DNA from 2 places in the Bradyrhizobium sp. ORS 86 genome. Region 2 is predicted to be linked to the other one. Evidence: riboswitches for the same ligand, from Rfam matches in the RefSeq annotation. Region 2 holds a riboswitch; the other holds the start of a gene.
What was found. A riboswitch is a leader RNA that binds a small molecule or an ion and turns the genes downstream of it on or off. The one in region 2 is predicted to bind glycine.

Region 1 (14,848 bases), 790 kb from region 2:
AACTATGACGGCGACGTGCAGTCTGACACCGTGGCGCAGGGCTACGGCTCGCTCGGCCTGATGACCTCGGTGCTGCTCACCCCCGACGGCAAGACGGTGGAGGCCGAAGCCGCCCACGGCACGGTGACCCGCCACTACCGCGAGCATCAGAAGGGCAAGGAGACCTCGACCAACTCGATCGCGTCGATCTTCGCCTGGACCCGTGGCCTCGCCCACCGTGCCAAGCTCGACAACAACCCCGAGCTGGCGAAGTTCGCCTCGACTCTGGAGAAGGTCTGTGTCGCCACCGTCGAGGACGGGTATATGACCAAGGACCTCGCGCTGCTGGTCGGCGCCGACCAGCGCTGGCTGTCGACCACCGGATTCCTCGACAAGGTGTCCGACAACCTCGTGAAGGCGATGGCGGCCTGAGGGCTGCCGTTTCCGGACTGTTGGCGGCGAGCGTTATCATGGCCCTCTTCAAAGGCGCGACGCTCGCAATGCTGTTGCTGACCGGGTCGGCGGCGCTCGCCGCCGATCCCCTTCCCGCCGGCGTCGCGGCGCCGGGCGAGACCGCGGTGCTCACCGTCCACGCCGAGGGCGTGCAGGTTTACGAGTGCAAGCCGGTCACCGACGGCAAGCTCGGCTGGTCGTTCCGCGAGCCGATCGCGACCCTGATCGCCGACGGCCGCACCGTCGGCCGGCATTATGCCGGGCCGAACTGGGAGCATGTCGACGGCAGCGCCGTGACCGCCCGCACCGCCGGCGATGCGCCGGGTGCCACCGCGTCCGATATTCCCTGGCTGAAGCTCGAGGTGATTTCCCGCCGTGGCGAAGGCGTGCTCACCGGCGTCACCACCGTGCAGCGGATCAATACGTCGGGCGGCCAGCTCAACGGCGCCTGCGACCGAGCCGGCGCGCTGAAGAGCGCGCCCTACACCGCGGACTACGTGTTCCTGCGGAAAGGCTGAGGCGCGGCCGGGCCTGTCAGGCCCCGGCCATCGCCTGCTCGATCGCGGTCAGCGCGGCGTTCGCCTTGGCGCCGTCGGGACCACCGGCCTGCGCCATATCGGGTCGGCCGCCGCCGCCCTTGCCGCCGAGGGCTTCGGAGCCCTTGCGCACCAGCTCGACCGCGTTGAAGCGCGAGGTGAGATCGGCAGTGACGCCGACCACGATGCCGGCCTTGCCGTCCTCGGTGACGCCGACGATCGCAACCACGCCGGAGCCGATCTGCTTCTTGCCGTCGTCAACCAGGCTCTTGAGGTCCTTGGTCTCGACGCCCTCGATCGCACGCGCCAGCAGCTTGACGTTGCCGACCTCGCGGACGCCGCCGGCGCCGTTCGACGCTACGCCGCCGCCCATCGCGAGCTTCTTGCGGGCATCCGACAGGTCGCGCTCGAGCTTCTTGCGCTCCTCCATCAGCGCCGTGATGCGCGCCGGCACGTCCTCGATGGTGGTGCGCAGTTCGAGCGCGGCGGTCTTGGCCAGCGCGATGGTGTCGTTGGCGTGCCTGCGCGCATGGCGGCCCGTCAGCGCCTCGATGCGCCGCACGCCCGAGGCGACCGCGCTCTCGCTGGTCACCGAGATCAGGCCGATGTCGCCGGTACGGCGCACATGGGTGCCGCCGCAGAGCTCGACCGACCAGCCGAGCGCGTTCTGGCCATGCTCGCGGGCGCTCTTGCCCATTGAGACGACGCGGACCTCGTCGCCATACTTCTCGCCGAACAGCGCGCGGGCGCCGGCCTCGCGGGCGTCATCGACGGCCATGATGCGGGTGATGACCTCGTCATTCTCCAGCACGACGTCGTTGGCGATGTCCTCGACACGTGCGAGCTCCTCCGCCGTGATCGGCTTCGGATGCACGAAATCGAAGCGCAGCCGGTCAGGCGCAACCAGCGAGCCGCGCTGGGCGATGTGGTCGCCGAGCACCTGGCGCAGCGCCTCGTGCAACAGATGCGTCGCCGAGTGGTTGGCGCGGATCGCTGAACGCCTGATATGGTCGACCTCGAGCTGCAGCGCAGCGCCGACGTTCAGCGTGCCTTGCTCCACGGTACCGAGATGCACGAACAGATCGCCGGCCTTCTTCTGCGTGTCGGTGACACGGAAGGTGACGCCCTCGCCTGTGAGCACGCCGATGTCGCCGACCTGACCGCCGGACTCCGCGTAGAACGGGGTCTGGTTCAGCACGATCGCGCCGGTCTCGCCCGCCTTGAGGCTGTCGACTTCGGTGCCATCCTTAATGAGCGCGATCACCGCGCCCTCCGCGCTCTCGGTCTCGTAGCCGAGGAATTCGGTCGCGCCGAGCCTCTCGCGCAGCGGAAACCAAACGCTCTCGGTCGCCGCCTCACCCGAGCCAGCCCAGGAGGCGCGCGCCTTCTCGCGCTGCCGGTTCATCGCATCGTCGAACGCCGCCTGGTCGACGCTGATGCCGCGCGACTTCAGCGCGTCCTGTGTCAGATCCAGCGGGAAACCATAGGTGTCGTAGAGGGTGAAGGCGGTATCGCCGTCGAACATGTCACCCTTCTTCAGCCCCGCGCTCTTCTCGTCGAGAATCGAGAGTCCCCGCGCCAGCGTCTTGCGGAAGCGGGTCTCTTCCAACCGCAGCGTCTCTTCGATCAGGCTCTCCGCGCGCACCAGATCCGGATAGGCCTGGCCCATCTCGCGCACCAAGGCCCACACCAGGCGATGCATCAGCGGCTCCTGCGCGCCCAAGAGCTGCGCATGGCGCATCGCGCGGCGCATGATCCGGCGCAGCACATAGCCGCGGCCCTCATTCGACGGCAGCACGCCGTCGGCGACCAGGAACGCCGACGAACGCAGATGGTCGGCGATCACCCGGTAGGAGGCGACGGTCTGCTCGGTCGGTCCATGCCCGAGCGCGGACGCGGCGGCATCGATCAGATGGCGGAACAGGTCGGTCTCGAACACGCTGTCGACGCCCTGCAGGATGCAGGCCATGCGCTCCAGCCCCATGCCGGTGTCGATCGAGGGACGCGGCAGCGCCACGCGCTCGTCCTTCGTCACCTGCTCATACTGCATGAAGACCAGGTTCCAGAACTCGAGGAAGCGATCGCCGTCCTCCTCAGGGCTGCCCGGAGGCCCGCCCCAGATGTGCTCACCGCGATCGATGAAGATCTCGGAGCACGGACCGCACGGGCCGGTATCGCCCATCGCCCAGAAATTGTCCGAGGTCGCGATGCGGATGATGCGGTCATCCGAGAAGCCCGCGATCTTCTTCCAATGGCCTGCCGCCTCGTCGTCGGTGTGATAGACGGTAACGAGCAGCTTGTCCTTCTTCAGCCCGAAATCCTTAGTGATCAGGTTCCAGGCAAGCTCGATCGCGCGCTCCTTGAAGTAATCGCCGAACGAGAAGTTACCGAGCATCTCGAAGAAGGTGAGATGGCGCGCGGTGTAGCCGACGTTGTCGAGGTCGTTGTGCTTGCCGCCGGCGCGCACGCATTTCTGCGAGGTTGTGGCGCGCTGGTAGGACCGCTTCTCGACACCGGTGAAGACGTTCTTGAACTGCACCATGCCGGCATTGGTGAACATCAAGGTCGGGTCGTTGCGCGGAACCAGCGGCGACGACGCCACGATCTCGTGACCGTTTTCCTTGAAGAAATTCAGAAATGTCGCCCTGATGTCGTTGACGCTGCTCATGTTCATCCAATCGGAAAATGGGCCGGCCAGGCGCAAAATAACGTCAATTTCCGGCCGAACGCTTTTAGACATTGCCAGCCGCGGTGTCCAGAAACTGTGCAGGCGGATCATGGGCTTGCCGCAGGAGCACAAAGCCCGTTGATAGCAGCTTGGGCCGCGTTGACAGCCTTGGCGAAGGCGTGGTTCTGTCCTACCTATTGTTAAGTCACGTCGGGAGAGACCGGCCTTGCCGGCGCCGAAGGAGCAACCGCCCCGGAAACTCTCAGGCAAAAGGACCGCGTGACGTCTGACATCTGGAAAGAGGCGTTGACGGGCTTGGCCCCGACGCGTCCGCCGACGGGATAATACTCTCAGGCAAAGCGACAGATGGGGCTTTCTGCAGGTTTCTCAAGGGGAATGGGTCCTCGGCGGGAACCGCAAGGGCCCTGTGATGCTTGCAACCGATCATTCCCCGCTGAAGCAGACCCCGTTGCACGCGCTGCACCTCGCGCGTGGGGCCAAGATGGTGCCGTTCGCCGGTTACGACATGCCGGTGCAATACGCGGCCGGCGTCCTGAAAGAACACCTGCACACCCGCAGCCAGGCGGGCCTGTTCGACGTCTCCCATATGGGCCAGCTCGTGCTGAAGCCCAAATCCGGCAAGGTTGCCGACGCGGCGCTGGCGCTGGAGAAGCTGGTGCCGCAGGACATCCTGGGCATTGCGCCCGGACGGCAGCGCTACGCGCAGTTCACCAACGATGACGGCGGCCTGCTCGACGACCTCATGGTCGCGAATTTCGACGATCATCTGTTCCTGGTGGTCAACGCCGCGTGCAAGACCGAGGACGAGGCTCACCTGCGCGCGCATCTCTCCGACACCTGCGAGATCGTCTCGCTGGCCGATCGCGCGCTGATCGCACTGCAAGGACCGAAGGCCGAATCGGCGCTGGCGAAGTTTTGCGCCGATGTCGGTTCGATGAAGTTCATGGACGCCGGCCCGCGCCGCGTCAGCGATACCGACTGCTTCGTCTCGCGCTCCGGCTACACCGGCGAAGACGGCTTTGAGATTTCCGTGCCCGCCGACAAGGTGGAGGCGCTGGTCACCGCCCTGCTCGACAATCCCGAGGTGCTGCCGATCGGGCTCGGCGCGCGCGACAGTTTGCGGCTCGAGGCCGGGCTTTGCCTCTATGGTCATGACATCGACACCACGACGACGCCGGTCGAGGGCGCGCTGGAATGGTCGGTGCAGAAGGTTCGCCGAAGCGGCGGCGCCCGCGCCGGCGGCTTTCCGGGCGCGGACAAGGTCCTCGCGCAGTTCGCGCAGGGCGCATCGCGTCGCCGCGTCGGCCTCAAGCCCGACGGCCGCGCGCCGGTGCGCGAGGGCGCTGTGCTGTTTGCCGACGCCGGCTCAGGCGAGCCAATCGGCAAGGTGACCTCGGGCGGCTTCGGCCCGAGTCTCAATGCGCCCGTTGCGATGGGCTACCTGCCCACCGCCCTTTCCGCCATTGGCACCACCGTATTCGCCGAAGTGCGCGGTCAGCGGCTGCCGCTCAAGGTCGCCGCAACGCCCTTCGTCCCCAACACCTATAAACGCTAGAGGACATCCATGACGACGCTCTACACCTCCGATCACGAGTGGCTCCGCATCGAGGGCGACGTCGCCACCGTCGGCATCACCGACTATGCGCAATCGCAGCTCGGCGACGTCGTATTCGTCGAATTGCCCAAGGTCGGCCGCAGCCTGAAGAAGGCCGAGGCCGCTGCCGTCGTCGAATCCGTCAAGGCCGCCTCCGACGTCTACGCGCCGATCACCGGCGAGGTCGTCGAGGTCAACGAGGCGCTCGCGGCCGACCCCGCGCTGGTCAATTCGGATGCCGGCGGCAAGGCCTGGTTCTTCAAGCTGAAGATCGCCGACAAGAGCGAGCTCGACGGCCTGATGGACGAGGCCGCCTACGCCGCGCACACCGCCTGAGTGAATGAGTGAATGAACCGATTTTCGACCACGCACTCGCTGTCGTCGCCCGGCCTTGTGCGCAATTGCGCACTGGACCGGGCGACCCAGTACGCCGCAGCGCTTCAGCTTCATCACTGATGTCCCGGCGTACTGGATATCCCGCTTTCGCGGGGTGTGACGGCGAATAATGAGGATCAGCCCATGAACGCGCCCTTCAAGCCGAGCAACGAAGCCGCCACCGATTTCGTGCGCCGTCACATCGGCCCATCGCCTCGCGACATCGACGCGATGCTCGAAACCGTCGGTGCCCGGAGCCTGCAAGCGCTGATGAGCGAGACGCTGCCGCCGTCGATCCGGCAAAAGGCGCCGCTCGATCTCGGACGTGCGCTGAGCGAGCCCGAGGCGCTGGCGCATATGAGCGAGCTCGCCGCGCAGAACCAGACCTTCACCTCGCTGATCGGCCAGGGCTATTCCGGCACCATTCTGCCCACCGTGATCCAGCGCAACATTCTGGAAAATCCGGCTTGGTACACGGCCTACACGCCGTATCAGCCGGAGATCAGCCAGGGCCGGCTCGAAGCGCTGTTCAACTTCCAGACCATGGTCTGCGATCTCACCGGGCTCGATGTCGCCAACGCCTCGCTGCTCGACGAAGCGACCGCGGCGGCGGAAGCGATGGCGCTCGCCGAGCGCCACTCGCAGGTGAAGGCGAAGGCCTTCTTCGTCGACAAGGACGTGCATCCGCAGACGCTGGCGGTGATGCGCACGCGCGCCGCCCCGTTGGGCTGGGCCCTGATCGTCGGCGATCCCCTGACCGAGCTCGACAAGGCCGACGTCATTGGTGCGCTGCTGCAATATCCCGGCACGTCGGGCGCGGTGCGCGACCTCAGGCCCGCTATCGCATCGCTGCGCGCGAAGGGCGCGCTTGCGATCATCGCAGCCGACCTGCTGTCGCTGAGCTTGCTCGCCTCGCCCGGCGAGCTCGGCGCCGACATCGCTGTCGGCTCGGCGCAGCGCTTCGGCGTGCCGATGGGCTATGGCGGGCCGCACGCCGCCTACATGGCGGTGCGTGATACGCTGAAGCGCTCGCTGCCCGGCCGCATCGTCGGCCTGTCGGTGGATTCGCGCGGATTGCCTGCCTACCGGCTCGCGCTGCAGACCCGCGAGCAGCACATCCGCCGCGAGAAGGCGACCTCCAACATCTGCACCGCGCAGGTGCTGCTTGCGGTCATCGCCTCGATGTATGCGGTCTATCACGGCCCCGAAGGCCTGATGCACATCGCGCGGTCGGTGCATCGCCGCGCCACGGTGCTCGCCGCGGGCCTGCGCAAGCTCGGCTTCGCGCCTGATAGCGAGGCGTTCTTCGATACGCTCACCGTTGAGGTCGGCGCAAAACAGAGCGAGCTCGTCGCCCGCGCGCTCGCGGAGCGGATCAACCTGCACATCGGCGAGACCACGCTCGGCATCGCCGTCGACGAAACTACGACGCCCGAGACCGTCGAGGCCGTGTGGCGCGTGTTCGGCGGCAAGCTCAGCTATGCCGATATCGAGGCCGGCGCGCGCGAGGCGCTGCCGAAGGATCTGAAGCGCACCAGTGCCTTCCTCACTCATCCGGTGTTCAACACCCATCGCTCCGAGACCGAGCTGTTGCGCTATATGCGCAAGCTTGCCGACCGCGACCTCGCGCTGGATCGCGCGATGATCCCGCTTGGCTCGTGCACGATGAAGCTCAACGCCACCACCGAGATGATCCCGCTGACCTGGCCGGCATTCGGCAATCTGCATCCGTTCGCGCCGGCGGACCAGGCCAAGGGCTATCACGCGCTGTTCAAGCGGCTGGAAACGTGGCTGTGCGACATCACCGGCTATGATGCGGTCTCGCTGCAGCCGAACTCCGGCGCGCAGGGCGAATATGCCGGACTTCTCGCAATCCGGGGTTATCACCTCGCGCGCGGTGAGCCGCACCGCAAGGTCTGCCTGATCCCCTCCTCGGCGCACGGCACCAATCCGGCATCGGCGGCGATGGTCGGCATGGATGTCGTGGTGGTCGCGTGCGATGCGCGCGGCGACGTCGATGTCAACGACCTCCGCGCCAAGGCCGAGAAGCACGCGAACAACCTTGCCGCTGTGATGATCACCTATCCCTCGACCCATGGCGTGTTCGAGGAGCATATCAGCGAGATCTGCGACATCGTTCACGCGCATGGCGGACAAGTCTATCTCGACGGCGCCAACATGAATGCACAGGTCGGGCTCTCCCGGCCCGGCGATTACGGCGCCGATGTCAGCCATCTCAACCTGCACAAGACCTTCTGCATCCCGCATGGCGGCGGCGGGCCCGGCATGGGCCCGATCGGCGTGAAGGCGCATCTGGCGCCCTATCTGCCCGGTCACCCGGCGACCGATGGCGCCGTAACGCATCCGGTTGGCCCGGTCTCGGCCGCGCCGTTCGGCTCGGCGTCGATCCTGACGATCTCCTACATCTACATCCTGATGATGGGCGGCGAAGGCCTGACGCGGGCGACCGAGATCGCGATCCTCAATGCGAACTACATTGCCGCACGGCTGCAGCCGCACTTCCCGGTGCTGTATCGCAACGCGCGCGGCCGCGTCGCACATGAGTGCATCGTCGATCCGCGGCCGCTGAAGACGAGCGCCGGCGTCACCGTCGACGACATCGCCAAGCGGTTGATCGACTACGGCTTCCATGCGCCGACCATGAGCTTCCCGGTCGCGGGCACGCTGATGATCGAGCCGACGGAATCGGAGTCGAAGATCGAGATCGATCGCTTCTGCGACGCCATGATCGCGATCCGCAACGAGATCGCCGAGATCGAGAAGGGGCGCTTCAAGGTCGAAGCCTCGCCGTTGCGTAACGCACCCCACACCGTCCACGACATCGCCGACGATGCCTGGAACAGGGCCTACACCCGCGCCGAGGGTTGCTTCCCGGACGGAGTGTCGCGATCCGACAAATACTGGAGCCCGGTCGGCCGCGTCGACAACGTCTACGGCGATCGCAACCTGGTGTGCTCGTGCCCGCCGGTCGAGGATTACGCGCAGGCCGCTGAATAAAGCGCCCCTGGTGCAGGATGGGTAGAGCGCAGCGAAACCCATCACTGCCAATCAGCGCCGTGAAAGATGGGTTTCGTGGGGTTTATCATCGGACCGCGCGCTGCGCCGACCCGTTGGCTCTACCCATCCTACGGTCTAGAAGTGCTGCGTCTCTGACGCGTGATTCACTCGGTGTCGTTCCGGAGCTCGCGAAGCGAGACTCCGGAATCTGGATCCACGACTTCTGGATTCCGGGTTCGCGACTTGGTCGCGCCCCGGAATGACGGAATGGTCCGGCGCAAGGAAGGAGGCTTCATGCGCGAGCAATTCTGGTTTCATTTCCCGTTTCGCGTCCGCTATTCCGAGGTCGACGCACAGGCCGTGGTGTTCAACGCCCACTATCTGACCTACTTCGACACCGCCATCACCGAGTATTTTCGTGCGCTCGGCTACGATTACCTCGGTGAGGTGGCGAGGACCGGCATCGATTTTCACACGGTGCGCTCGGTGGTCGAGTACAAGGCGCCGATCCGGTTCGACGAGGACATCGACGTCTGTGTGCGGGTCGCGCGGATCGGCCGCTCCTCGATCACGCTGGCGCTCGCCATCTTCGCCAAGGGCTCCGAGGACCTTCGCGCCACCGGCGAGATCGTCTGGGTGGCGACCGATCAGAAGACCCATCAATCGGTCGCGGTAACGGAGGACGTGCGGGCGCTGATTGCAAGCCGGGAGAAGGCGCTGGCATAGGGACGAGCGACGCCTACCGGCGTCGCGCAAACAAGCATTACGGCGCGACCAGAGTGCGGCTCTCGGAGTCCCAGCGCCACAGCCGCTCATTGATCAGTTCGGTGCCGCCCCACCAGCGATGGATCGGGTTGTGCTGGCTGAAGTCGCCGGTGCCCGCGACGATTGCCTGGCCGAAGCCGGTCAGCGCGAGCCGGCTTCGCTTGTAGCGTTGATGACGGTCAGGATCTTCGTGCAGGGCGAGATCGAATGGCCCCTCATTGAGGCCCGCGATGGCAGGCATCGGACAACGGGCCAGCCTGTCCAGCAGGGCCCCGGTCTCCCAATATCCGAGCGTCCGCCGTGGGATGAGCTTCTCGTGCCGTGGAAACAGGTCATATGGATGAACATGCCCCGCTGAGAGCAATTCCAGCATCCGCATTTCCGTTGCGCCGAGCCCGGAGCCGCGCGAGGGGAGCTCTTCCAGCAACGCGACGATTGAATTCTGCAATTGCGGAAGCGCGCCAAGATCCTGAGCCAACAAATTGAACCAGGTTTCTGGCGTCGATGCGCGCCAAGCTGTCCACGCGTCGCTGGCGGTCTCGAGATGATCGTCACGGATGAGAGCGAGTTGCAGCGACCACGCGGCCAATTCGGACGGCTGCTGCTCGCCGATGGCCTGATCCGCTTGCAATATCGCAAGCCTGGATATGACGCTCGCATGAGGGCGCAAGTAGTGCAGCAGCCAGATCAATTGCAGTTGAGAGTTCGGATCGGGATCGACCCATAGATCGACGGCGTCGAAGCGCTCGCAGAATTCCGTCAATCCAAGACCCTGGCTGCGCGCGTCCTCGACCAACCTGCCGGTGAGATGATCCAGCCAGTGGGCACCCACACGGCGCGAAGCCGCGCGCGGCGACAGCAACGCGTCAAGTTCGCTTGACGCCGGCAACCTTCCGCACGCAAACTGCTGCTCGATGCCAATCACGCAATCGGCGAGCCGTGCGGCTTTCAGGCCGCCCGCGCCGCTATCGGTGAATGTGAGGATAAGCCGGGTCATAACGGTCATGCCGCGGTCGGGGGAAATTCATCGGTCGAACTTACTGAACGACACTTTGCGAGCCTCCAGCTTCGATCCAATGAGTAAATCTATGGAGCGACCAGGGCACGGCTCTTGGCGTCCCAGCGCCACAGCCGCTCTTTGATCAACTCCGTGCCGCCCCACCAGCGATTGACGGGGTTGTACTGGCTGAAATCCAACTCGTGCTTCAGCACCTCTTCGCCGAAGTCGGTCATCGTCAGACGACTCTGCAGGAAGCACTCCCAGCGAGCCTTCGCATCGCCAGGCCTTTCCATTTCCGGTGGAAAGCCCGCGAGAACCGTCGTCCGGTACGCCTGCCAGCACATGCTTGCCGTCTCGATATCCGCTGGTCGGACGTTGACAAGCGGCACCTTGTCCCATTCACCCCATGTCTCGTGGGTCGTCATCAGGTCGAAACCGACCAGACGCAATTTCAGCTTGGCCACCGTCGCTGGATAAGCCCGGAAATGGTCGAGCAACCAAATCAGTTGCAGTTGATCGTTTGGATCCGGATCGAACCAAAGCTCGATCATCTCATAAGCATCGCAAAACTCGATCAATGCGAGATCCCTGCGCGCCTTGGCTTCCTGAGGCCACCGGCCCCGCGGGCTCCAGTGCGACCAATGTCCGACCGGATCTTGGTCGGAACGTAATCCGAAATATGCCTCAAGCTCTTTCGGTGACGGCAGCGGTCCGCCAACAAACCGAAAGAACGATATAATGCCGACCTCGGCAAGCCCCGCACGCGTGAGGCTGCTGCCGGACGAACTGGTCATGATCAGACGCTTCATCGGCCATTCACTCAGCACAAAACGAAACGGGCACCGAAGACGTCGGCAACTCAACGTCCTCAGCGCCCGCTTGCAGCGAAATCATTCCAGTCTTTGACGCTTACTCTCCCGGTTCTTCGCCGTCGGCGTCGCGCTCGGGCGTGCCGGCGAGGATCTGCTCGGCGATCAGGCCGGAGTTCTGACGGATTGCGGTTTCGATCTTGGCGGTGATGTCCGGGTTGGAGCGCAGGAAGGCCTTGGCGTTCTCGCGTCCTTGCCCGAGCCGCTGGCTGTCGTAAGAGAACCAGGCGCCGGATTTCTCGACCAGGCCGGCCTTGACGCCGAGGTCGAGGATCTCGCCCATCTTGGAGACGCCCTCGCCGTACATGATGTCGAACTCGACCTGCTTGAAGGGCGGCGCCAGCTTGTTCTTCACCACCTTGACGCGGGTGGTGTTGCCGACGACCTCGTCACGCTCCTTGATCGCGCCAATGCGGCGGATGTCGAGGCGGACCGAGGCGTAAAACTTCAGCGCATTGCCGCCCGTGGTGGTCTCCGGCGAGCCGTACATCACACCGATCTTCATGCGGATCTGATTGATAAAGATCACCATGGTGTTGGATTTGTTGATAGAGGCAGTGAGCTTGCGCAGCGCCTGGCTCATCAGGCGCGCCTGCAGGCCCGGCAGCGCATCGCCCATCTCGCCCTCGAGCTCGGCCTTCGGCACCAGCGCCGCGACTGAATCGATCACCAGCACGTCGACCGCACCGGAGCGTACCAGCGTGTCGGCGATTTCCAGCGCCTGCTCACCGGTGTCCGGCTGCGAGATCAGGAGCTCATCGATGTTGACGCCAAGCTTGCGCGCATAAACCGGATCGAGCGCGTGTTCGGCGTCGATGAAGGCACAGATGCCGCCCTTCTTCTGGCCTTCCGCCACCGTGTGCAGCGCCAGCGTGGTCTTGCCCGACGATTCCGGCCCGTAGATCTCGACGATGCGGCCCTTCGGCAGACCGCCCACGCCGAGCGCGATATCGAGCCCGAGCGATCCCGACGACACCGTCTCGACATCCATCGAGCGGTCGTTCTTGCCGAGCTTCATCACCGAGCCCTTGCCGAACTGGCGCTCGATCTGGGAGAGCGCGGCTGAGAGGGCCTTGGACTTGTCCATGGAGGATCCTTCGACGATACGCAGTGCAGTGGCGGACATTTGGGATGTGCTCCTTATGGCGGGGATTCGCTAGCGGGACAAACGGGCGACGAGTTCAGGCAGAACACGTTGTTGATTGCTGCGTACCATGTTTGTTCCATGTTCGCAATATGTTCTTTTCGGATGCGCGACCGCAGCCCATTTTGTCCCCAGCGGTCAGCGCAATTCCGCGAACGACCTGAACCGCTTAGACCACGCTCTCTGCAGGACTGCTGGCATTTCAATGGAGGTTCTGGGCAGAGCAATCTTTATGTGGCGAAAAGTATTCGCGTTGCGCCCCAAGCTCTCTCCGTCCCAAGATTAGCCGTTCGAGACCACAAAAGAGTAAGGATTACTTCCGTAGTTCTCCGGCCGTGAACAAGGTTCCAGGGCCAGCCCGAACATTTGGCGTCAGCCGGAGGGAGCAGCAAACGAACGCGAGGCGGCCCGCGTGGGTTCCGTGGACGTTCGGGATCCCCGCAATCATACGGGGTTCGAACGCATGAACCTTTATGGTGGCTCGTGCAGACCTATGTGGGCCAGGATTTTGCAGCAACCTTCCTGGGGCTAGCCGACGCCGCTCGCACGTATTTCAAGCGGGCGGCGTTGCGTTTTTGGGAGATGCGAGGGCTGTCCCGGCGGCCAGGCTCTGGCGCCGCGCGAGTCGCCAAGGAAGCGACATCACGGCCCGTTGTTCTCCGGGCAGAACAAAGTTCCTGCCACAAATCGGACCAATCTAAATTACGTTTCCAAATCAGATACTTAACTTCCTTTCACAAACGCGTTCAAGAGCTACTCGTAATCCCGTGCGGACGCCTAGTCGCAGCGCGTGAGCCGTATTTGCACGTACTACCTTGGTACTCTCCTGACCGCCGAAAAAAGTCCGTAGCCTTCGGGCGACTGCGCCGGTTCCATCGGTGTTCCTCCAACTAGGCAAGCCCACTTCGGGTGCGCAGGCGGCACCGCTAGCGCACGAATCCCAGCTAGGGTCCGCAACAAACTGAAATACGAATTTGAGGACGACATCTCGCTTCCGCTTAAAGAGCTTTGTTTATTTATACAACCTTTAGTTTAGCGGCCCGCCCTCAATTTCCGCGGAGCTCATCAATGATCCACAGGGGCATCGAATTCAGCGTCACCGAGGTTGCGGCCGGCGTCTGGACGTGGCGCTTCCAGCTCGGCGACCGGATCTTCACGGGCAGGACCGGGACAAACCTGGATTTATTGGCGATCCGCCGCGTGCAGTTGCGGATTGATCGCGAGCTGAAGAAAATCGCGCACGATCAGCCGCCGCGCGGACGAGGCAATGCGGATTGAAGCGTGATCCGGACAACGCCACCGCATCTCAGAACAAGCGATCCAAGGCGCCCATACGAAGATCAGCCAACGGAAGACGTCGCCGCGTCCGCCATAGGAGCGCCCCCCGCATTTTCGATTCTGGTTGAATCAGCACCAAAGCTGCAAATTCTAGTTTCGACACGCTTTCTTCGCGCCAATCGGCGTCCACGTCGCTTGAAAACGTCCTAGTCCGCGCTCGCAAGCCGCCGCATCGTGAACTCGATATCGCCACCGGGCAATTCGCGCCAGCTTTCGACGGCGCTCATATAGGCGGCCTTCGGGTAGCGCGCGAGAAAGTCGCGCGCCCGCAACCGGGCCTCATCGCGTGGCAGGGTAAAGGTCTCGCGCACATAGCCGTCATGCGCCTTCCGCCGTTCGGCCATTCGGCTGGCGAGATCGCGCGGGCGAAAAGCCATCGTCGTAACTCCGAACCATCTAACGACCGTCCCAATATAGGGATGGCGCTGAGGGAATCCGAGTCCGCGAGACGATCGCTGCTGAGCGGCCGTGGCTACTGGCTGCGCTGCGCCGCGCTGCCGGTCTTGGCCTTTGGCTTGGCGGGATGGGCGGCCGCCTTGGGTGCATCGCTGCGCACCGCACCCCACGGATCGGATGACGTCTTGGCGTCTGGAATCTTGCTGAGCGAGTCCCTGTAGGCCTTCTCGTTGACCGCGTCCTGATCCTTCTCTTCCTGGGTCTTGCTCTTGACCTCGGGCATCAGGTTGATGTTCGGCATCTGCGCATAGGCCGGCGCCGACAGCAGCACCGCGACCGCAACCGCGCACAAAACTCGCATAAGAACGCTCCCTCGCATTGTCGCCAGCGGTATATCACCGCAAAAAAGGCGCCGCCAAGCGCGCCTGCGGCGGACCTCTCATGAGCTTAGAGATTGTCCGACTTGCAGGATTTCGGTGACTGCGCCCAGTCGTCCCAGATCGGTCCGCACTTGGTGCAGCCGTTGAGCGCAAGCCCGATCGCAATCACGCTGCCAAGCATCACCAATCTGCGGAACATGAGCGGCCCCATCCCTGACAGCGGCAATAGGCCTCAAAACTGGGGCATTTTCAAGCCACGGGACGCGGCGCCTGCCCTGCACCGCCGCCACACCCGACGGACGGTTTGACGCG
Region 2 (14,848 bases):
TGGCTCCGGCATCCAGAGGCCCATTGAATGACCCATCCGCCCGATCGTGGTCGCTTTGCCTCGATTCTTTGAGCCACTCAGCACATCTGACATTGCGGCAAAAACATCGCAGATCGGGATTCCAGGCTTAACCGCGGCGATGCCTGCCTCCGTTGCGTCCCAAACGACTCGATAGGCATTTTCCGTATGCGGATCAGGTGCGCCGAAGGAATAGTGTCGATCGAAGTCACTCCAATAGTAATCGAACAAACAGCCAGCATCGATAAAAAGTAGATCCTCATCAGAGAGAACTTTGTCGGATGGAGCACCGTAGTAACGCGTGTAACCACCACGTCCAGAGACACCCTGGATCCTAGTGGTCTTGTCGGCACCGCGAGTGAAGCATTCGAGTTCAAAGAGACGACAAGCGTCTCGTTCTGTCATTCCGTGGCGTAACTTTGGGGCCAGATTGTCGAATGCTTCCGAAACAATCCGATTCACAATACGAATTCGATCGATCTCCGCAGGTGACTTTATCATCCGTAAGGGAGTAAAAATCGGATCCGATGCATCGGCGAACGTCTGTGGCTTGATCGCGTCCACGAGACGTAGGAAGTCTGCCACAGGCATGCCCAGCCTGCTTTCGGCGCCGAGCTCCGTCCCGATTTTTGCATGCTTCGGCAGCAAATCACGGAACGCTTTGATAAGCGTGGAAATGCCCTCGTCCTCTGGATTTGGACTGGGCCAACTTCGGCAATTCTTTACCCAAGTCGTTTCTTTGTAAAACTCCTCGATCCCGGTAGGAACAATTCCGACAACATCGCCAGACAAGGGGATAAGGAGAAAGCGCGGTCGGGTGGTCTGATGGGGCGTGGAGCTAATCTCGCCGACAAAATAGCGCAAGTTGTATTCGGAGGTCACCAGAAGTGCGTCGAACGCGTATTGCTTCATCAAACGCCGCGCTTGCTCGACCCGATCTTCGTACTCCCTTTGCGAAAACGGAACGTAAGGAATCGTTGTGACGGTACAATCACGAGCGGTCATAGCTTTTCTCCAACAAGCACCCCTAGCTTGGGGGGGCAACAGATACGAAATTCGATCAGGACTCTGACAGTGTGTTCGGCGAACGCTTTCATGGCAAGTTTGACCATCTAGACTGATCTTCACGATTTCCTTTGAAGGACAGTCCTTCCTACATTGGCAATCAAGCCTCATTTTTGGATGCAGAACGTTCCTGGTTAAGCATCGCACGGTCGTCGTAGCGTAGGAGACACGTCAAGGAACATCCCGCCCCCTGAACGAGATGCTTTCTACTTGAGGAAACATTCTCATCGATCTCGCTGGGGTACGCGCGCTCATTCCACGACTTCCGTATCCGTGGGAGTCGCGCGTATTTTTTTGTGCGAGATCAGCGGAACGCCGAGTTCCTCAGCCAGCAAGCGAGCCACTCCTTTGTAAGCGGCCTTAAGCTTGTCATGATAGACGATGGCTTGGACCCCGCCGACGATCGAATTTGCGCAAGCCTTCAGATCCACCAAGCGGCTTTCGTGATCATACCCCTCCGACACCAGCCAATGGTTTGGAAGGACATGGCTTGCTGCCATCGGCAGCCCATCGCGGGGCTGCAATACCGCCCTGGTGAAGCTTGGCTCGAAGTGAATGCCGCCAAGGCAAAGGACCGACTGCACCGGGTCTTCCATGCGATCGAAGGTACGCAGAAGAGCTCGCGCTAACACGCGAGCGGCAAGAGGGTTCGTCCAGTCCGCTGGCGAGCTCCCGATTTCGATATCGATGGTCGACGGTTTTAGCTCAGCGAGACGAGTACCAGAACTGCCAGCTTTGACGCCCGACCAATGCGTCGCCTCTAAGTAGGTCTGAAACTCGTGGAGACCAGAGGCAACACGCTCGTCTTCAATGGCGAGAAGAAGCCCGCGCGTGATCCGAGGGTCGACCGGACTGAAAGTGCCAGTCGCCAGATCGCCCGTCGTTTGCACTGTGAAGATTGCATTTGGCGCATTGGCGCCCTCGTGCCAATTCACGATACCGATAACATCGGCGTCACCAAAGCAGTGGTTCAAGGTTGGTACGTAACGCGCATAATCGTTACTCACGTACTCGTCGGTTGTCACGATCGAGATCGTCGTATCCAGCAAGCCCGGAATCTTGAGCACCGGATGCCCGTCAATCTCAGCCCCAGTTGGAATAAGGATGCGCTCGGCTTTCAAGGCATTCAGAACGTGAGCCGCCACTGGATCCTTTTCGGGGACCATGCAGAAGACAAAAACGGCGTGCCTCATCGCAAAGGTTCCTTCGTTTCAAGCAGGACACTCGCCGGCTTCGGGGCGCATGACGGCATAGGAGGCTCGCTCACGACAACGATTCCAACGGGCCGGCCGAATTCTTGCGGCGTGTACCAATCCGTCGAGGTGTTGATTGTCTAGGCAGACTAGACTCGCCCTCCCGTCGGCATCGTGCGTTTTCTCGAACGCATACGCAGCATTGCTGCGCTTTGCCATGTTCAGCGATGGAAAGCGGCAGCATACCGACCAGCAATGATTGGCAAAACTGCTTTAGCTTACCATGGCCGAACATCCGCCCATGCGGGAGCTGTTAGTTCATGCCAAGTTTGGAGGACTGGTCATCGCGCGATCCCTCAGCTCGGCTTTTTGGCCTTTGACGATATGCGATGGCTTGACATAGCGCAGCACGCCTGAAAATGTTTTCATGTCTTATGACGGTGTGCGGGAGAGCGCGTTGAGCCCATAGGCCCATCGCCGCCGACGGAGCAACTCCCCAAGGAAACTCTCAGGCCCAGGACTGCACGCCTAGGACAATCTGGAGAGAGGTGCCAACCGGGCATCCACCGAAGGGGACCGCTGTCATTGCGATTGCGGAGCAAGCTCTCAGGTGCACGGACAGATTTGGGGCGGAGCTATGGCTAAGCCATTGCACCGTTCACCCTGTCTTGGAGCACACGATGAGCACGATCAGCATTATTGGATCTGGTATCACCGGAGTAACTACTGCATATGCGCTAGCCAGCCGTGGATATTCAGTTACGGTCTTTGACCGGCTTCGTTATCCCGCAATGGAGACGTCGTTTGCCAATGGCGGTCAATTATCCGCAAGCAATGCCGAGGTCTGGAACAGCACAAGGACTATTATCAAAGGCCTCAGATGGATGCTGCGCAAAGACGCACCTTTGCTACTGAATCCGAGTCCGAGCTTTCACAAATATACCTGGTTGGCCGAGTTCATCGGTCAGATTCGGCACTACCGTCGCAACACGATCGAGACGACAAGACTTGCGATTGCGGCGCGACAACATCTGTTTAATCTTGCCGACCGGGAGGGTATCCACTTTGATTTGGAGCGGCGAGGGATTTTGCACGTTTACTCTAACAAAGCCGAATTCGATGCGGCTGCTCGGGTGAACGACCTGCTGACGGAGGGCGGACTGGAGCGACGTCCGGTTACCCCTTCCGAGATGCGGGTGATAGAACCTACGTTGCAGAGCCAGTATTACGGTGGATTCTTCACGCCGTCCGACTCGACTGGCGACATTCACAAATTCACTCGCGGTCTCGCCGCGGCTTGCGAGCGAAAGGGCGTTCGCTTCGTTTTCGGAGCGCAGATCTGCGACGTACGAGCGGATTTGGAAGGTGTGCGCATATGCTGGCAAGAAGGCGCGCTCAGGAACGAACTTGGTACCAAAAGAGCTGTCATCTGTGCCGGGATCGGCAGCCGCCGGATTGCTTCGATGGTTGGGGACCGCGTGAATATCTATCCCGTTAAGGGATATTCCATCACGGTGGATCTGGCGGACGAAGCTAGCCAAAATGCCGCTCCACACGTCAGCCTCCTCGACGACGCGGCCAAGATCGTCACAAGTCGACTTGGAGCGGATCGGTTTCGCGTCGCGGGGACTGCTGAGTTCAATGGAGAGAACCGCGACATACGGGCGGACAGAATTAGGCCTCTGGTGCGCTGGGTAGAGCGGTTCTTTCCGGGGATTTCGACCGCGCAGGTGGTGCCATGGGCGGGCTTGCGACCCATGACACCCAGCATGTTGCCGAGGGTTGGCCGTGGCAAAAAACCGAATATCTATTACAACACTGGCCATGGGCATCTCGGCTGGACACTGTCTGCGGTAACAGCTGAGATGGTTGCCGAGGCCATCAGGACAGAAGGCGACGGCACAGCATAGCCGAGATCTTGGTTGTTTGCTTATAGGCTTGCGCAGGTCGCGAGACGACGCTCTCAGCCATAGATGCTGAGAGCGTCGTCATGAAGCTTAGTCAATTTGCCATGCAATAGATTGGCGTGCATCATCCAACGCGGCTGTCTTGGTCGTACGGATGCGGCCTGAACAAAGGGAAATTGGGCGATGAGCTCCCGCCACCGGGAGATCGCAGGCGTCACTGGTGAAACTGATAACAACACGTAGCTTGAGGACGCGCGCGAGCTCCGATTCGTTCGGTCCGCGTCACAAAAGCGAGCAGAGCAGATACCTAGTTCGTTGCTACGCGCTTGTCCTTGCTCAAAGCTACTATGAGTTCGGCGCTCCGGTTCGCGAACTTGAGCCGTAACAACAATCCTACCCCAATCTAACTGTCGTAGGCTGCCCCAGATCCTTGCTCGTTGGATGAGAATCATGAATCGACAGTCGTGCTAAGTTCCTGTTTCTATTGGCAAGTTGCAACCGATGCCGGCGCATTTTCAAATTGAGCTCCTAACGGACTGAAATGCAGCGAGCACCCTTTCTATGTCCTCTGCGCTATGCGCCGCACTTACTTGCATGCGAATTCGCGCAGCACCTTGCGGTACCACAGGATACGAGAATGGAACGGCAAGGATGTCGCGCGCCGCTAAGAAGTCAGCAATTTGGACGGCGATCGCCGCGTTTCCGGTGATCACGGGTACAATGGGGTGATCGCTGCCAGAGACCTGAAATCCTAGATCGCTCAAGCCCTTGCGAAGCTGATACGTGCGGGCCGTGAGATTCTGCCTCAGATCGTCCGCCCTTTCTGCCAAGTCGATGGCAGCCAGCGAAGCCTCACACAGCGCCGGCATCAATGAATTCGAGAATAGGTATGGGCGTGCTCGCTGCCGCAGCCATGCAATGATCTCATGGCGGCCCGAGACGTACCCACCCGATGCGCCGCCAAGCGCTTTACCGAGGGTGCCGGTGAGGATATCGACTTGGTCTTCGAGCCCGTGCAGGGCTGGTGTACCGCGTCCGCCTGGGCCGATGAAGCCTACCGCATGAGAGTCATCGACCATGACCAGGGCGCCATGGCGTTTCGCGAGATTGCAGATCCCAGGTAGATTCGCGGCGATGCCGTCCATGGAAAAGACGCCATCGGTGACAACGAGCACCGTTCGGCAGTGACGTGCCTCGCGCAAGGCCCGGTCGAGTTCGTCCATATCATTGTTGGCGTAGCGGAAGCGCTCGGCTTTACACAGGCGAATCCCATCTATGATGCTTGCGTGATTCAAGCTGTCGCTGATCACGGCATCGCCAGCATCGAGGATCGCCTCAAAAAGACCAGCGTTAGCATCGAAGCACGATCCAAATAGGATCGTGTCTTCCGTCCGGACATAGTCGCTAACCCTCGTTTCCAGCGCTCTGTGAACGGAGTGCGTCCCACAAATGAAACGGACTGAGGACATTCCAAAGCCATACCGGTCGAGGCCTACATGCGCGGCTTGCACCAACGTCTGGTGGTTGGACAGACCAAGGTAATTGTTGGCGCACATATTAAGGATGTCGCGCTCGCCCACCGCGCGCAGGTTGATGTGCGCAGACTGGGGTGAGGCAATTTCTCGCTCCGCTTTCAGAAGTTTGCGTGACGACAGCTCATCGAGTTCGTCACGAAGCCTCTCACAAAGTGGGTGTCGCATGATCCATTCCCATTACGGATAAACGACGACGGTCGACCAAGCCGGATCGTCGTGCTTTTGCCAGTACAGGTCCATGAGGCGGCGGGTAACCGGCCCCACTTGCCCTTTACCAATCATAGCCTCGTCGATACGCGATACGGGCATAATGCCGCCCGCAGTGGAGGTGATGAACACTTCGTCAGCTCCCTTGATCTCCGCTCGGCTAATATCTCCACCGGTGACCGGGAGTCCAATCTCGGTGCAAAGATCCAACACAGTCCGTCGCGTGATGCCCGGCAACACGCCAAAAGCGGGTGTTCTCAGGGCGCCATCCTTTACAAGAAATACATTGAATCCTGGCCCCTCTGCGATGTGACCGATTGTATTTACGATCAGTGCAGTCTCTGCCCCCTTGTCATAGGCGTCGTAGAGGCCCTTAACGAGATCGAGCCAATGATAGTTCTTGATCGACGGATCAACCGATTTGGGCGGTATGCGGACCGTCTCGCTGATCGCGATATGCAAGCCTCGTTCCAGCTGCTCCTTGTTGGCGACCGACCCAAATGGGACTGCAAAGGCGATGAAGCGGTTCTCCGCTTGTCGCGGGTCGCGGCTGAACGTCGGCGATGATCCGCGCGTGCAGATCATCTCCACATAGGCCGACTTGTGGCCCGACAAAGCGACGCAGTTGTTAAGAATTGATGCTATGGCTTCACGATCATATGGCAGCTTCATTCGCAGGCGTTCAATGCCTCCAAAGAAGCGGTCAAGATGCAAGTCCAGCCGAAAGAACTTGCCATTCCAGACATGTACAGTGTCGTAGGTGGCGTCCGAGTGGAGGAAACCCCAATCGAGCACAGAGATTTTGGCTTCGGACATCGGCAGGTATTGCCCGTCCATGAAAGCAACCCCGTTAGGATAGTGCCGGCGATCGACATGACGTTCATCTATGCTCGGAACCGCAGGCGACAGGGAGCGAGACGAAGAATTGCTTGCGGCTGTAAGACCAGAGGTCTCTGACATTGGTACTCCATCCAGGTGAAATAGGTCGGCATACGGTCGATTGGACCGTCGTCACCCGGGATGGTAGCAAGCTCCTAGCGGCGCATTTTTCTAATATGAGGAGCCGTACGGGCGAAATCCTGCGTCTGATCCGATTATGCGAAGCTTCCAGACATGATCGGCGTCATCGCGATCAATGCTGATGGTCATCGGCCGCTCGTTGGCGATCCAGATTTGAGGTGAGTTCTATGAACCAAAATGGGCGGGCTCACCCGCGTCCTGACGCGCTGATGCATGAATCGTGCATCCGAAGCTACAGGGTGGTGTCGAGCCAGCTCCATTGATACCGGCTCGTGTAAGCTCCTGGAGCTCCAAAGCCCAATGCAGCCTATCCAGGCAAGAGGGCCGGTTCGTTGGTAAGATGGCGGACCGGTCGGATGATCGTGGGCGAGAGCGCCGAGGTCGCGCCTGAGCAAGACCGAGCCGATGACATGTCACGAAGCCAGCGCGGTCTCAACCAAGTTCACCCAGTAGGCGATGCCGTAGGACAGAGCATCGTCGTTGAAATCATAAGCGGGGTGATGCAGGCCAGCCGTCGGTCCATTGCCGAGGAGAATGATCGCGCCCGGCCGTGCCTCCAACATGTAGGCGAAATCCTCCGCTCCCATGCGCCGTTCGATATTGTCGTTCACCGAGGCAAGCCCCACCAGATGACGCGCCACATTAATCGCCAGATTGGTCCCTTCCGTGTGGTTGAAGGTTACGGGAACGGACCGACGATACTTGAACTCGATATCCGCGCCGAAGCCGCGCGCAATGCCTTGGGCGACAGCCAGAATTCGCTGTTCGGCAAAGTCCCGCAGACCAGGCACGAGCGTTCTGACGGTACCGGCCATTTCAACATGATCGGGAATGATGTTGTAGGCCTGCGCGGCATTAAATTTGGTGACGGAGATCACGAGCGACTCGAGCGGATTCGTGCTGCGTGAGACCAGGCTTTGCAGACCGACGATGATCTGTGCCGCAATGACGACGGGATCAATGGTCTCATGCGGCTTGGCTGCGTGGCCGCCCCTGCCCTTGACGACAATATCGAAGTCATCCTGCGAAGCCATGATCGGCCCGTCGCAAATGGCGAACTTGCCGACTTCGACACTCGGCGAGTTGTGCATCCCAAAAACCTGAGAAATGCCAAAACGATCCATGATTCCTTCCTGGACCATTCTTAGGCCGCCTGACGGCAGTTCTACTTCTTCCGCCGGCTGAAATATCAGGGCGACCGAGCCCTTGAAGTTGCGTGTCTTCGCAAGGTATTTCGCTGCGCCCAGTAGCATGGCCATATGGCCGTCATGCCCACATGCGTGCATTTTGCCGCTCACTTTCGACGACCAAGGCTTATTGGAGGCCTCAAGGATTGGCAGGGCGTCCATGTCTGCCCTCAAGCCGATCGTCGGTCCGTCCCCGCCCGCGCCTTGGATCAATGCGACGATGTCTGTTTCAGCAATCCCAGTTTCAATATGATTGATCCCAAACGATGCCAACTTCTCAGTCACGAACCTGGCTGTGTCGTGCACGGCATAGCCGAGCCTCGGGATTTTCGTGGAGGTGGTGGCGCCACGCGATTGCCTCGCTCTGCAGATCTCGGAACGCTTCAACGGTGTGCATGTCTGCTCCCAATCTTACAATTCACGCATAAGACAGCGTGTGGTGTACCGCTGAGGATTTCCCCCTCGCACGCCTGCGAGGCCGCCCACCTTCTGCTTCCGGACTTCGTACTCTGAGCTCGAGAATGGGATAGCGCTCAGAGCAATCGCGGAGAATGCGCCAGGGCGATAATCGTTCTTCGATTTAGTCTCTACGAAGTTAATCTTACTTGCCTTCGGTTATGCCATCTGTCGCGGATCGCGAGACTTCGTAGCGCCTGCTACTGCTAGCCAAGCGCCGAGCGCCAAGGCTTGTTATCCGATACCTCCGATCTCTGCGGATTGCATGACTGCAGCCCCGCCCGTCCCTGATTTAGCGACTCTTCTGGCCGGCCATTCCGCAACAAACTTGAGTCCTATCGTGATCAGGATGAGCATCACCGATACGGCAGCGATGGTCGGATCAATTTCAAATCGAATACCCTCCCAGATCCTCACAGGGAGCGTCTTGGCGGTTGTGCCCGAAAGGAAAAGTGCCAGAATCACATCATCAAAGGAAGTAAGGAACGCGAGAAAGGCGGCCGACAGGATTGCAGGGCGCAGCACGGGCAGCGTGATGATCCAGAATGCGCGCACAGGACTCGCGCCCATTGTTAGGGCCGCCGCTTCTAACCTCTCGTCTGTTCCCTTCAGGCCCGCCGAAACGGTCACGACGACGTATGGAAGTGCGAGAATCGTGTGAGCCAGAGCGAGTCCACCGACAGTTCCAAGCAAACTAACGCGAGCATAAAACGCGTACAGTGAGATCGCCAAAATCACGACTGGCACAATCATTGGCGAAATGAGAATCGCTGTAATGATTCCTTTTCCCGGGAATTGCCCACGCACGATTGCATATGCTGCCGGGACGCCGACCAGAATGGCGGCTGGAGTCGCAAGAAGCCCGACCTTGAGACTTGTGATGGTAGGTGTGACCCAATCGTCGCGTGAGAAAAAGTTCTCGAACCAACGCATGGAGTACGTCTGTGGCGGAAATTGAAGATATGTCTCACCTGAAAGTGCAAGAGGAAAAATCACGATGAGCGGGACCACGAGGCAAGCAAGTACCCCAAACGACCAGCATCTTACAAAAAGGTGACGCGATTCCAGGCGGGTAGACCGTTTGCCCACCTTCTCTTCGGATGCGCGCAACGGGAACAGCCTCGCCAGGATTCGTTCGCGCCAGACGAGTGCGTGAATTGGTCCGCGCTGAAAGACGTTTCGTACTATCTTACTGAGAATTCCAGATGATGAGTCTACGTTCAGTGTACGCTCATACAACAGCGTGAGAATGCCGGTCGCGATCAGTAGCAATACCGACATCGCAGCCGCTAGCCCCCAATTGTTCAGGTCGTTCACCTGCTTCTCAACGGCCATCATGTAAGTTGTGTCCGAGAGCCCTCCCAGGAGGGCAGGTATCACATACATTCCGACCGAAAACATGAAGACCAAAAGACCGCCAGCGAGCACCCCAGGCATGCTCAAAGGCAGAACGATCCAGAAGAAAGCTGAAATCGGACGCGAACCCAGGCTTTCCGCGGCAGACAGCAGACGCAGGTCAATTCGGCGCAAACTGTTGTAGAGCGGCAAGATCATGAACGGCAGCCCGATATGGACTACACCGATATATACGCCTATCGTATTGTAAACGAGCTTGAGAGGCGTATCGATGAGCCCGACATTAGACAGCGCCGTGTTCACAATGCCACTGCGGCCAAGTATCACAATCCAAGCAAAGCAACGCACGAGAGAACTTGTCCAGAGTGGCAGGAGGACAAGCAGCGTCATGGTCCGCCTTGTTCGCTCCGACACAACGCACATCGCATATGCAATTGGATAGCCGACGAGGACACAAAGTGCCGCGATGATCAGCGAAAGCTGCAAAGTCTGGTACAGCACGCGAAGCACGAACGGATCGCTGAACAGCTCTACATAGTTAGCGGTCGACCACTTCTCAGATCCGAAGCTGCGAGATACGATCTGCGCAAGAGGATATATATAGAGAGGGACAAGGAGGAGCGCCGCTGGAAGCAAGAGGCTGACGACACCGATACGACGGCTTGTGCGCAATGACATGGCTTTCTTCAGTGCGTTAAGATTCGTGCTTTGGATCGGTTGGATGGCAGGTGATCGATCCGGCGTTGAGACGCGTCACTCCTTGCAGAATGCACTACTCAATTGACGACTCGACGAAGACGTGGACGTCTTCAAAACGCCATCCGACCGTCGCTTGGCTGCCAATACTGGCTTGCGGGACGTGACCTGGCTTGTTCTGTAACGTGACTTCGACCACGTCCCGGTCATTCAGAGCTACACGGTAGCGAATGAGATCCCCCGTGTAGGCAATCTCAGTGACACGCCCCTCGAAACTCTGTTCCGGGGCCGCGGCAGCATTGAGACTGATGCGCTCTGGTCGCAGCATTAAACGCGCCTGGCCCTTGGACACTTGCGCCGAGTCAGGGATACGGCAGCGCAATCCGCCAGCGGTAAGCAGGCTCCATCCATCCGCGTCCCGCGGCTCCTGAAGCTCTCCCTTCAGGAAGTTAGACGTCCCGAGAAAATCGGCGACGAAGCTCGACTGTGGGCGCTCGTAGAGCTCGCCAGGCGATCCGCATTGTACAACCTGCCCATCGCGCATGATAATCACACGATCCGACATGACGAGAGCCTCGGTTTGGTCATGCGTAACGTTAATGATGGTGAGCCCAAGATTGCGATGAAGCTCGCGAATCTCAAACTGCATGTTTTCGCGCAACTTTTTATCCAATGCGCTCAGCGGCTCGTCGAGAAGTAGAACCGGAGGATCGAAGACGAGAGCTCGGGCAAGGGCAACGCGCTGCTGTTGGCCCCCAGAGAGCTGTCCGGGCAGCCGCTCTGCAACATTAGGCAACCGGACCAGATCGAGCATTCTGGCCACTTTCCGTCGGATTTCGCCTTCGCCTTTACGGCGCATGCGAAGTGGGAATGCAATGTTCTCCGCTACCGTGAGGTGGGGAAAAAGTGCATAACTCTGAAAGACGACACCAAGATTGCGGTGCTGCGGCCTAACTTGTGTGACGTCGCGTCCGCCGACCATAATTACGCCCGCCGAAGGCTCGGTCAATCCGGCGATCATCATGAGCACCGTCGTTTTTCCGGAACCGCTCGGACCCAACATTGTCACGAATTCGCCGGCGGCAATATCAATGGACACATCATCGACCGCCCGAAGGCCGTTGTACTCCTTCGTCAGGCCGCGCAAGCGGACGCAGCCGTCCTTCACCTCGGATATATCCCGAGCTGTGTTATTCACTTGGGTTTGCGAATTCTCCGCGAGCACAGTTTCGTATAAAGCTTCTGCGCTAGTCATTTTTCAACTCTCTACTTCGATTTGACCGCGGAGCTCGCGCTTTGCGACTACCAAGTTGGCACCGCAACCAGACCCCTCGCGAAAGGTTGACCAGCCGCCGGGGATCACGAGGGCTCGGGGTGCGGCCGAGCCACACGCCTACCGCAGCATGTTAAGTCCTCGGAGCGCCAGGAATCTCCAGTGTAATCTCGCCCCCTTGGGAACCGACAGGCGGCGGGCTCGATATTATGAGTGGTCCAAAGCATGTCCGGCGTGAACAACATCGAACCGTCTACCCTGCTCAGCGACCATGATTGGAATTCCTAGTTTGCGTACTGCCTCTCGCAGTCGTGAAGACATAAAAATGTAACCCGTGTCGACGCACGAATTCCACGAAAATTGCGCGCGACCTGAAGAAATCCTGCGAAAAGAGGCGTTCTCAGCATTCTCAGCGGCGTGAGCTTCCGGTCGGCTGAGTCTATTAAACGGCATCACGCGCAGTGTTCGAGAGCACCTAAGTTTGGAAAGACCCCTCCTAACTTTCAACACGGCCTGAATAGGGACGACCGCGCCCTCGTCCATACCTTTGCCGTACACTGCGAGCGCAGAGCGTCGGTCCGTGATGTGCGGCTCGGTCCCGAGCGGCGTGTGAAACACGATATCACCCTCGCCGTACCTCGATGAGGCCTTAGTGTTCATCTCACCCGGCCAAGCAGTGACCGAGACAAAGTCGGTACGACATTCGGGGGTCCCATCGTTGCAGTGGCTTCATTGACGAAAGCAAGTTCTCTCTCGTCGGTGGATCAAGGGGTTATGCCTAGCGCGCTTCGGGTGTCGGTGGCGTACGGCTCGCCGATGATTTCGAACGATAGAAGTACCCGCGAAGGCTCGTATTCGCCTATCGGCCGCGATTTTAGCGATATATATTTGACGTTCAGGCGAGTGACGCTTTCGCTAGCTCATCCATCACTTGCTTGGTCGCTCGATAGGCCAGGTCAATAATCTCGTCTATCTCACTTTCGGACACAACGAGCGGTGGTGCAAAACCAAGAATGTCTCCATGCGGCATTGCTCGGGCAATAAGCCCACGATCACGAGCAGCCTTCGAGATCCGGGCGCCGATCTTGAGCTGCGGATCGAATCGCCTTTTCGTACGCCGGTCGGCAACGAACTCCACAGCACCGAGCAGGCCCACGCCTCTCACTTCACCGACGATTTCCAGCTGCGCAAATCGATCCTTCAGCCGCTTCTGGAAGTGTGCGCCCACGGTCTTCGCGCGATCACTTAGTCGCTCCTTCTCAACAATATCGAGAACTACATTAGCAGCAGCTGCGGCAATCGGATGGCCAGAATAGGTGTAGCCATGGGAAAACACCCCCACACGATTCGCAGCTTCCTCCATAACCGAGTAAACCCTCTCACCAACGATCGCTGCCGAGAGCGGGACGTAGCCAGATGTCAGACCTTTGGCGACCGTTACAAGATCTGGGTCGATCCCGTACAGCGTACTACCGAAATCCGCACCGGTTCGACCAAATCCACAAATCACCTCGTCTGCGATCAAAAGGACGTCGTAGCGGCTGAGCACCGCCTTCACTTCACGCCAGTAGCCACTTGGAGGCGGCGCGATACCGCCGGTACCCAAGACCGGCTCAGCAATAAAGGCACCGATTGTATCCGGCCCCTCCCGCACGATCAGCTCTTCAAGTTCGGCAGCTCGGCGGCGAGAAAAGGACTCTTCCGTCTCGCCTGGTTCGGCGCCCCAATAGTAGTGCGGGGCGCCTGTATGCAAAATGCCTGGAAAGGGTAGATCCATGTGATCATGATAAAATGACATACCGGTCATTGAACCTGAAATCACCGAGCAGCCATGATAACCGCGCTCGCGCGAGATAATCTTCTTCTTGGGCTGACCACGTAGATTGTTATAGTACCAGACGAGCTTTGCTTGCGTTTCGTTAGCGTCTGATCCGGACAAACCGAAGAACACTTTACTCGCCTTGCCCGGCGCCGTACGCACCAAACGATCCGCCAGGGTCGCTAGCTCTTCCGTCGTGTGTGCCGCATACGTGTGATAGTAAGCAAGGTTGTAGGCCTGCCGCGCAATGGCCTCGGTCACTTCAGTCCGGCCATATCCAATATTTACACAGTAGAGACCAGCAAGGCCATCAATATAACCGCGCCCCTGCGCGTCTTCGATGCGAATGCCTTTTCCTCCGGTGATTATCGTCGGATCCCCGGCCTTACCAGAGGCGAACTCCTTGAGCTGAGTGAAGGGATGCAGAACACTCGAGCGATCTCGTTCAGCAGTGGCTTTAACATCGATCATACCGTTTCTCCTAAGCCGCGAGGTCGCCGAAGCAGATGTATTTCAATTCCATATATTTAGCTAAGCCGTACCCGACACTTCGCGGCCGAGCCCAGATTTCGCGCGAGATAGACTTCTTCTTTTTCGGCTGAACACGACACCATGCAAGCTTGGCTTGGGTTTCGTCGTGCCTGGTCCGAACAACCCCGAGGCGACTCTACCGGTTCTGCCAAGAGCCGGTCGAATGAGGCGATGCGATGGAACGGCTGATTCTTCGGTCGCATGCGCTGCATATGTGTGGCAGTATGCTAATCTGTAGGCTTGCCGCGCGATCGCCTCAGCGACTCCCGTTCGACCGTATCCAACATTCACACAGTACAATCCGGCAAACCCGTTGATGTGGCGGCATCCCTGTGCGCCTTCGATTCGAATGCCTTTTCCACCAGCAATGATCGTGGGATCGTCAAGTTGGCCACGGGCGAAATCGTCAAGCTCGGTGAAAGGAATGCAGAACACTTGAGCGGTCTCGTTCAGCGACGGGTTTGACCTCGATCATACCCTTTCCCTCAGCCAAGAAATCGCCGAAACGAGATATGTCAGTGCGCGCGATCAGTGGCTCTTCCTGTTGGTTCGTTTCGGAACGCTCGACGATCGACACTCTTCGAG

Region 1: another riboswitch for glycine. It lies ahead of gcvT (glycine cleavage system aminomethyltransferase GcvT); the one in region 2 lies ahead of P6U25_RS09930 (D-amino acid dehydrogenase).

Annotation. Positions count from the first base shown of each region.
Region 1 is NZ_CP120699.1:2,963,392-2,978,239, reverse strand. Features, by position in the region: gene P6U25_RS13410 (NADP-dependent isocitrate dehydrogenase) at 1-411, shown strand, start outside; gene P6U25_RS13405 (DUF3455 domain-containing protein) at 450-950, shown strand; gene alaS (alanine--tRNA ligase) at 967-3,636, opposite strand; glycine riboswitch at 3,837-3,924, shown strand; gene gcvT (glycine cleavage system aminomethyltransferase GcvT) at 4,067-5,212, shown strand; gene gcvH (glycine cleavage system protein GcvH) at 5,222-5,587, shown strand; gene gcvP (aminomethyl-transferring glycine dehydrogenase) at 5,771-8,644, shown strand; gene P6U25_RS13380 (acyl-CoA thioesterase) at 8,939-9,370, shown strand; gene P6U25_RS13375 (hypothetical protein) at 9,408-10,334, opposite strand; gene P6U25_RS13370 (hypothetical protein) at 10,496-11,218, opposite strand; gene recA (recombinase RecA) at 11,319-12,404, opposite strand; gene P6U25_RS13360 (hypothetical protein) at 13,491-13,700, shown strand; gene P6U25_RS13355 (hypothetical protein) at 13,907-14,137, opposite strand; gene P6U25_RS13350 (hypothetical protein) at 14,233-14,517, opposite strand; gene P6U25_RS13345 (peptidylprolyl isomerase) at 14,604-14,735, opposite strand.
Region 2 is NZ_CP120699.1:2,176,278-2,191,125, reverse strand. Features, by position in the region: gene P6U25_RS09940 (M24 family metallopeptidase) at 1-1,023, opposite strand, end outside; gene P6U25_RS09935 (D-aminoacyl-tRNA deacylase) at 1,335-2,276, opposite strand; glycine riboswitch at 2,712-2,809, shown strand; glycine riboswitch at 2,812-2,901, shown strand; gene P6U25_RS09930 (D-amino acid dehydrogenase) at 2,957-4,186, shown strand; gene P6U25_RS09925 (glycine C-acetyltransferase) at 4,699-5,883, opposite strand; gene P6U25_RS09920 (aminotransferase class IV) at 5,896-6,762, opposite strand; partial or broken gene P6U25_RS09915 (M20 aminoacylase family protein) at 7,359-8,529, opposite strand; gene P6U25_RS09910 (ABC transporter permease subunit) at 8,823-10,622, opposite strand; gene P6U25_RS09905 (ABC transporter ATP-binding protein) at 10,717-11,895, opposite strand; gene P6U25_RS09900 (aminotransferase) at 12,809-14,203, opposite strand; partial or broken gene P6U25_RS09895 (aspartate aminotransferase family protein) at 14,301-14,738, opposite strand.